One region of the Vibrio sp. F13 genome, then DNA from elsewhere that is predicted to be linked to it. Evidence: predicted binding sites of a transcription regulator. Region 1 holds the regulator's gene; each other region holds the start of a gene.
What was found. The regulator MetJ, encoded in region 1, represses methionine synthesis genes. The targets are predictions, from matches to a motif close to TTAGACNTNTANANGTCTAA.
Positions count from the first base shown of each region.

Region 2: a site for MetJ is predicted at 1,379-1,398, ahead of LMH68_RS01605 (MetQ/NlpA family ABC transporter substrate-binding protein). Genes of this name have one in related genera too.
Region 3: a site for MetJ is predicted at 1,067-1,086, ahead of metN (methionine ABC transporter ATP-binding protein MetN). Genes of this name have one in related genera too.

Region 1 is NZ_CP170175.1:2,015,815-2,018,022, forward strand. Features, by position in the region: gene LMH68_RS09225 (malic enzyme-like NAD(P)-binding protein) at 1-1,031, shown strand, start outside; gene metJ (met regulon transcriptional regulator MetJ) at 1,198-1,518, opposite strand; gene LMH68_RS09235 (O-succinylhomoserine (thiol)-lyase) at 1,727-2,208, shown strand, end outside.
Region 2 is NZ_CP170175.1:341,905-344,112, reverse strand. Features, by position in the region: gene LMH68_RS01610 (haloacid dehalogenase type II) at 1-348, opposite strand, end outside; gene LMH68_RS01605 (MetQ/NlpA family ABC transporter substrate-binding protein) at 546-1,349, opposite strand; gene LMH68_RS01600 (dienelactone hydrolase family protein) at 1,680-2,208, opposite strand, start outside.
Region 3 is NZ_CP170175.1:2,497,983-2,500,190, forward strand. Features, by position in the region: gene metN (methionine ABC transporter ATP-binding protein MetN) at 1-970, opposite strand, end outside; gene gmhB (D-glycero-beta-D-manno-heptose 1,7-bisphosphate 7-phosphatase) at 1,178-1,762, shown strand; gene LMH68_RS11605 (MliC family protein) at 1,875-2,208, shown strand, end outside.

The DNA.
Region 1 (2,208 bases):
ACGGTACAGCGATTCTTGGCCTAGGTAACCTTGGCCCTATTGCTTCTAAACCTGTTATGGAAGGCAAAGCGCTCCTGTTTAAGCGTTTTGCTGGTTTAGATTCTATCGATATTGAAGTAAAACACCGCACAATCGATGAGTTCGTTGATACAGTTGCGAATATCGCAGATACATTCGGCGGTATTAACCTGGAAGACATCAAAGCACCAGACTGTTTTGAGATTGAACGTCGCCTGATTGAACGTTGTGATGTTCCGGTATTCCACGATGACCAACACGGTACTGCGATTGTAACGGCAGCGGGTATGCTGAATGCGATCGAGCTTCAAGGTAAGAAACTTGAAGAGTGTAAGATCGTTTGTTTAGGTGCTGGCGCAGCGGCGGTTGCTTGTATGGAACTACTGATTAAGTGTGGCGCTCAGCGTGAAAAAATCTACATGCTTGACCGTAAAGGTGTGATCCATACTCGTCGTGATGACCTCAACGAATACAAAGAGCTGTTCGCAAATAACACTGATAAGCGTACGCTTGAAGATGTTATCGAAGGCGCTGACCTGTTCTTGGGTGTATCGGGGCCGAATCTACTGCCTGCTGAAGCACTAACGCTGATGGCTGATAAGCCTGTTGTGTTTGCATGTTCAAACCCAGATCCAGAGATCAAGCCTGAGCTTGCACACGAAGTTCGTTCTGACCTAATCATGGGTACAGGCCGCAGTGATTACCCTAACCAAGTAAACAACGTACTTTGTTTCCCATTCATTTTCCGTGGTGCACTAGACGTGCGTGCGAGCGAAATTAATGACGAAATGAAGCTAGCGGCGGTTAAAGCGATTCGTGAACTGGCGAAAGAAGAAGTTCCAGCTGAAGTACTAGCAGCTGCGGGCGAGACTGCACTGGAGTTCGGTAAGGGTTACATCATTCCTAAGCCAATGGACCCACGTCTACTTCCTCGCGTAGCACGAGCAGTTGCGGAAGCGGCTGTTGAATCTGGCGTAGCTCGTATCGAGATGCCTGCTAACTATATGGCTTAATAGCTATTGCTCTATTGAGCCAAAAAGAATAATAAAAAACCGACTCATCTGGAGTCGGTTTTTTTATGTCTATCATTCACAGCGCAATCATAAAAAGCTATGCGCGATGTGATAAATAAGGTTCAGCTAGAGCGAATCAATAATGAAGGCAGTGACTGAGTTGTTTTTATTCTTCGTCAAACGCTTCGAACTCGATACCCATCTCTGTCATCAGCTTTTTCACTTCAGCAGGAATATCGTCTGGGCGGTCTTTACGAAGGTCTTCATCCGTTGGTAGTGGTTGGCCTGTGTACGCATGTAGAAAGGCTTCGCACAGTAGCTCACTGTTTGTTGCATGGCGTAGGTTATTAATCTGGCGGCGAGTACGCTCGTCAGTAAGAACCTTTAACACTTTTAGAGGGATAGAAACTGTAATTTTCTTTACTTGTTCGCTTTTCTTTCCATGCTCAGCATATGGGCTTATGTATTCACCATTCCAGTCGGCCATTGCGTACCTTCATCACTTTAGTTGTTAGAATAAATTAATAGTGGTGATTTTAGCGGGATTTACTGCCATAAGCAAAGACATATAGACGTCTAGAAGTGTTGACGTCTCACGTTTATGAAAGTAAAGTGAATAACATATATCTAACACAGCCGCAAAATGCCGACAAGCCGCTGTGATTCTCAGACGCAAAACTTGTAAGGAAGCACCTATGAGCAGCCGGAAGCCAGCAACAATCGCAGTACGTACTGGTATCGAGTCAGACACGCAACACCATGCCGTTGTCCCACCCATTTATCTTTCGACTAACTATGGGTTTCCCGCTTTTGGTGAAGTGCCAAAGTACGATTACACCCGTTCTGGTAACCCAAACCGCGGTTTATTAGAGACGGCACTGTTTGAGCTTGAATCAGGCAAAGGCGCGGTTGTGACTAACTGTGGTACTTCGGCGCTTAACTTATGGGTTTCGGCTTTCTTAGGCGGCGATGATCTTATTATTGCACCGCACGATTGCTACGGCGGTACTTACCGTCTGTTTAACACTCGCTCGCTAAAAGGTGACTTCAAAGTTCTGTTCGTTGATCAATCGGATCAAGCAGCGCTGGATGCGGCGCTCGCGCTTAAGCCAAAGTTGATCTTAATTGAAACCCCATCGAATCCACTGGTTCGCGTGGTTGATATTGCAGAAACTTG
Region 2 (2,208 bases), 1.6 Mb from region 1:
GTTGGAAAAAGCGACGGTTTTAAAGCCGTTGTTACGCAATTTAAGTAAAGATGCTTTGATATCAGTGTGCGCTGGTAGATTGGCAAAAGAAGTTAACAAGGCACTTTTGCTTTCTGCCGTTAAATCACACTTGTATCGCTGTGCAATAGCGTTGAGCGCTGCATTCGCTAATTCAGAAAAAGTAGATTTTACGTTTGTTGCGATGCAAACCGTTGAAGAGTGTAAAAGCTTTGAAAACCAAAGTGATAATGCATCCTCCTTTCCAAACACCGCTTTAAATTTAGGCTGTAATGACTCCAAATTTAAAACCGTTTCGTTTATATCAAAAAGTATCACTTCTTTTTTCATGCAAAGCCCCCAGATTTAATTGAATTTTATGCTTACATAATCTGCTCTGACGATATGGTTTTCAACCTCCATTCAAGTAACTAAAGCTTTGCTCTCTAATTTGAAAAGAAGCTGGAATGCGTCAACGACAACCCGCCAACTCAAATCTGGCGTTGCTTTATGAGTATCATGCAACGCCAAATCTGAAACGATTTAGCTTAATTTGCGGCTTCGATGGTGCCTTTGAAAGTGCTGTCTAAAAAGTCATTGATCTCTTGTGAGTGGTAAATTGAGATAATCTTTTTATACGTTTCATTATTTTTGTCTTCTTCTCGCGCCGCAACAACCATCACTGCTAAAGGTGCGTCTTTTTTCTCTAAGTAAATGCCTTGTTTCTTAGGGTCGAGTCCAGCCGACATTACATAGTTCATGGTGATTGCAGCAGCATCTACATCGTCAAGAGAGCGGGGTAGCTGCGCGGCATCCACTTCAACAAATCGAATGTTCTTCGGGTTGCTAACAATATCGTTTAAAGACGCGTTGAAACCAGCGTTGTCTTTTAATGAGATCAGCCCTGCATCTTCAAGCAGTAATAGTCCACGCCCGCCATTCGTTGGATCGTTTGGAATCGCGATTCGAGCGTTTTCGGGAATAGAATCAAGCGAAGTGTACTTGTTCGAGTAAATGCCCATACGCATCAAAATTGAACGTCCGATAGAAACTAACTGGCTATCGTGATTGGCATTAAAGTTATCGAGGAATGGCTGATGCTGGTAACTGTTCAGTTGGATACTTCCATCATCTAATGCTGCGTTAGGGGTGATATAGTCTGAGAACTCGACGAGTTCAATGTTTATCCCTTGCTTTGCTGCTTCTTTGGCAACAGCTTGTACAACTTGTGCATGTGGGCCAACTGTCGCCCCAATCTTGATGACAGCCTCGTCTTTTTTTCCACATCCTGTTACACCGAATACGAAAGCTAATGCCAACAGGGATGCTGTGATTTTTTTGTAGCTGTTCATGATAACTCCATTTAATAAATAAAAGACATGTAGACGTCTAGCTATCTATATTATCTATTTGCGCGATCGGGTCAATAGGTTTGTTTGAAGCGAAGTTACATTGATGAGCGGTTAAGTCAGTGAATCAACGAGGCTTCTGTACGTGAGACTCGACCGACAATCCCCTTCTAACCCCCTTGGTTTACATCTCAAATCTATTGTTGGTAATGGAAAAAGGAGGAACTGATTACCGACCAACAAAGGCCTCGCGAGTGCGAGGCCTTTTGGGTTTTGTAGGGAATAGGGCAGTCACTCGGAATCTAAAGAAAACGGGTTCAGTAAAGCTAACTATTAAGAAAGCTTTTGGTTAAAGAACTCAAGTGTACGTTTCCAAGCTAACTCTGCTTCTTCTTCAGCATAGCGGCCAGTTGAATCGTTATGGAAGCCATGGTTCACGCCGTCATAGATGTAAGCTGTGTAGTCTGCTTCGTTCTCTTTGAGTTCGGCTTCATAATCTGGCCAAGTCGCATTCACGCGTTTATCGATTCCCGCAAATTGGATGAGCAAGGGGCCTTTTACATTTTTTCTTAAATCTGGTGCGGCAGGAGTACCATAAAATGGAACGCCTGCATCGAGTTGCTCTGGCATGACAGCGGCCAACATATTCACGATATAGCCACCGAAGCAGAAACCGACTGCGCCTAGCTTACCGTTACTTTTTTCATGGGACTTCAAGAAGTTTGCCGCTGCGATAAAGTCTTCTTCGATTTTCTCTTTTGATAGCGACTTCTGCATCGTTCGACCTTCATCATCATTACCTGGATACCCGCCAAGCGAATAGAGTGCATCAGGTGCAAACGCAATAAACCCCGCCGCTGCG
Region 3 (2,208 bases), 480 kb from region 1:
TATCATCTGCTTCATTACCGAACAGTTCAGCAACCATCATGCCGAACTTCACGCCGCCGGCGTAATCAAGGTCAGAGCTTAGGATGCTGACATCGATATTGAATTTGCGTGCAATCTGAGTCATCAGCGGAGCATCAACCGTTGCGCCCGTAAACTCAAGACGTACCAACGGGTAGCTGCTGTTTACGCGAGTCTCTTGCAGGCGTGCTTGGTAATCTTCAGGGATCGTCAGATCCAACGTTGAACGAATGAATTGATGCGCTAGTTCAGTTTTAGGGTGAGCAAAGATGTCACCAACTGTGCCTTTCTCTACCAATTCACCACCGCCAATGATCGCCACTTCGTGACAAATGCTTTTCACTACATCCATCTCGTGCGTAATAAGCAGGATAGTGATGTTCAGCTTGCGGTTGATTTCACGCAGTAGCTCAAGAATCGATTGAGTGGTCGCAGGGTCCAATGCGCTGGTCGCTTCGTCACACAGCAGTACTTTCGGATCAGAGGCCAGTGCACGAGCAATCGCAACACGCTGCTTTTGACCGCCACTTAGGTTTGCCGGGTAGGTGTCTCGCTTATCCGCTAAGCCAACGAGTTCAAGTAACTCACTCACTTTTGCTTCAATAATCGCTTTATCTTTACCAGCAAGTTCTAAAGGCAGTGCTACATTGTTAAATACAGTACGAGAAGACAGCAGGTTGAAGTGCTGGAATATCATGCCGATGTTACGGCGCGCTTCGCTAAGTTCTGATTTGCTGAGTTTTGTTAGGTCGATACCGTCAACAATCACTTCACCAGAGGTCGGTGCTTCCAACATATTTACACAGCGGATTAGGGTACTTTTGCCTGCACCTGAAGAGCCGATGACTCCAAAGATTTGACCTTGAGGAATGTGGAGGTTGATATCAATTAAGGCATTGATTTCTTTAGTACCTTGATAAAAAACCTTGTTGACTTGATTCACTTTAATCATAGAGAAACCCGTGCAGGTAGAACAGAATAATATGTCGATAGCTCGCTCGATTTACAGACGATGCTATGGTGTTCTATGATCTAAGTCAATAGATATTTTTACGTCTAGACGGCTAAACGTCGATTGTATGGCTAAGCTAGAAACAATTCGTTAACGAACGCAAAACTAAATAGATAGTGATGAAGCAAATAAAGCGTGTAATAATTAATGATTAATAGAGAGTTGATAGAGAACAAAATTTTGTCTAAACCTGCTGTTTTTTTAGATCGTGATGGTGTGATTAACGTTGACCACGGCTACGTACATGATGAGCATGACTTTGAATACATTGACGGTGTGTTTGAAGCGGCGAAAGCGTTTAAAGATATGGGCTATTTATTGGTGCTAGTGACTAACCAGTCAGGCATTGCTCGCGGCATGTTTAGTGAAGACCGTTTTCTTTCTTTAACGCAGTGGATGGATTGGAACTTTGTTGATAATGGTGTCGAGCTCGATGGCATTTATTACTGTCCTCACCACGCTGAGCACGGTATTGGTGACTACAAGCAAGATTGTGAATGTCGTAAGCCAAAGCCAGGCATGTTCATTTCTGCTCGTGACTTTCTGAAGATTGATATGGCTAACTCGGTCATGATCGGCGATAAAGCGGAAGACATGATGGCTGCAGAAGCAGCAGGTGTTGGTACTAAAGTCTTGGTAAGAACGGGTAAACCCATCACTGAAAAAGGTGAAGCGTTGGCTAGCGTGGTACTTGATAGCATTAAAGACGTACCCGCTTTCTTAAAAGGCTAAACGTTTTATTTATCACTAAGGTATGGACCTATCATTAGGCACTTACATTAGGTTTGTTCGAACCTGTGAATAGGCTAAGTGTCGTTGACTATATAAAGATGAGGAACGAAGTATGAAAGCTATGTTGGTAGCATCTCTATGTACAGTAGCATTGGTTGGGTGCTCTAAATCAGCAGCCCCTGAGACTGATAGCGCAACATCGAATGATCAATTCGCGACTTTTCAATGTGAGTCTGACGTCTCGTTTGATGTGTCTTACCTTGATAATGAAAAAGCGGTACTACGCTTGCCTGATAATGAATACCGCCTGACTCAAGTTCCAGCGGGCTCAGGAACCAAATACATCTTAGATGATGGCACTTCAGAGATGATTAACAGCATCACTTTGCGCACGAAAGGTGACAATGCGCGTCTAGAACTTGGTCGCGTAGTCTATCGAAATTGCC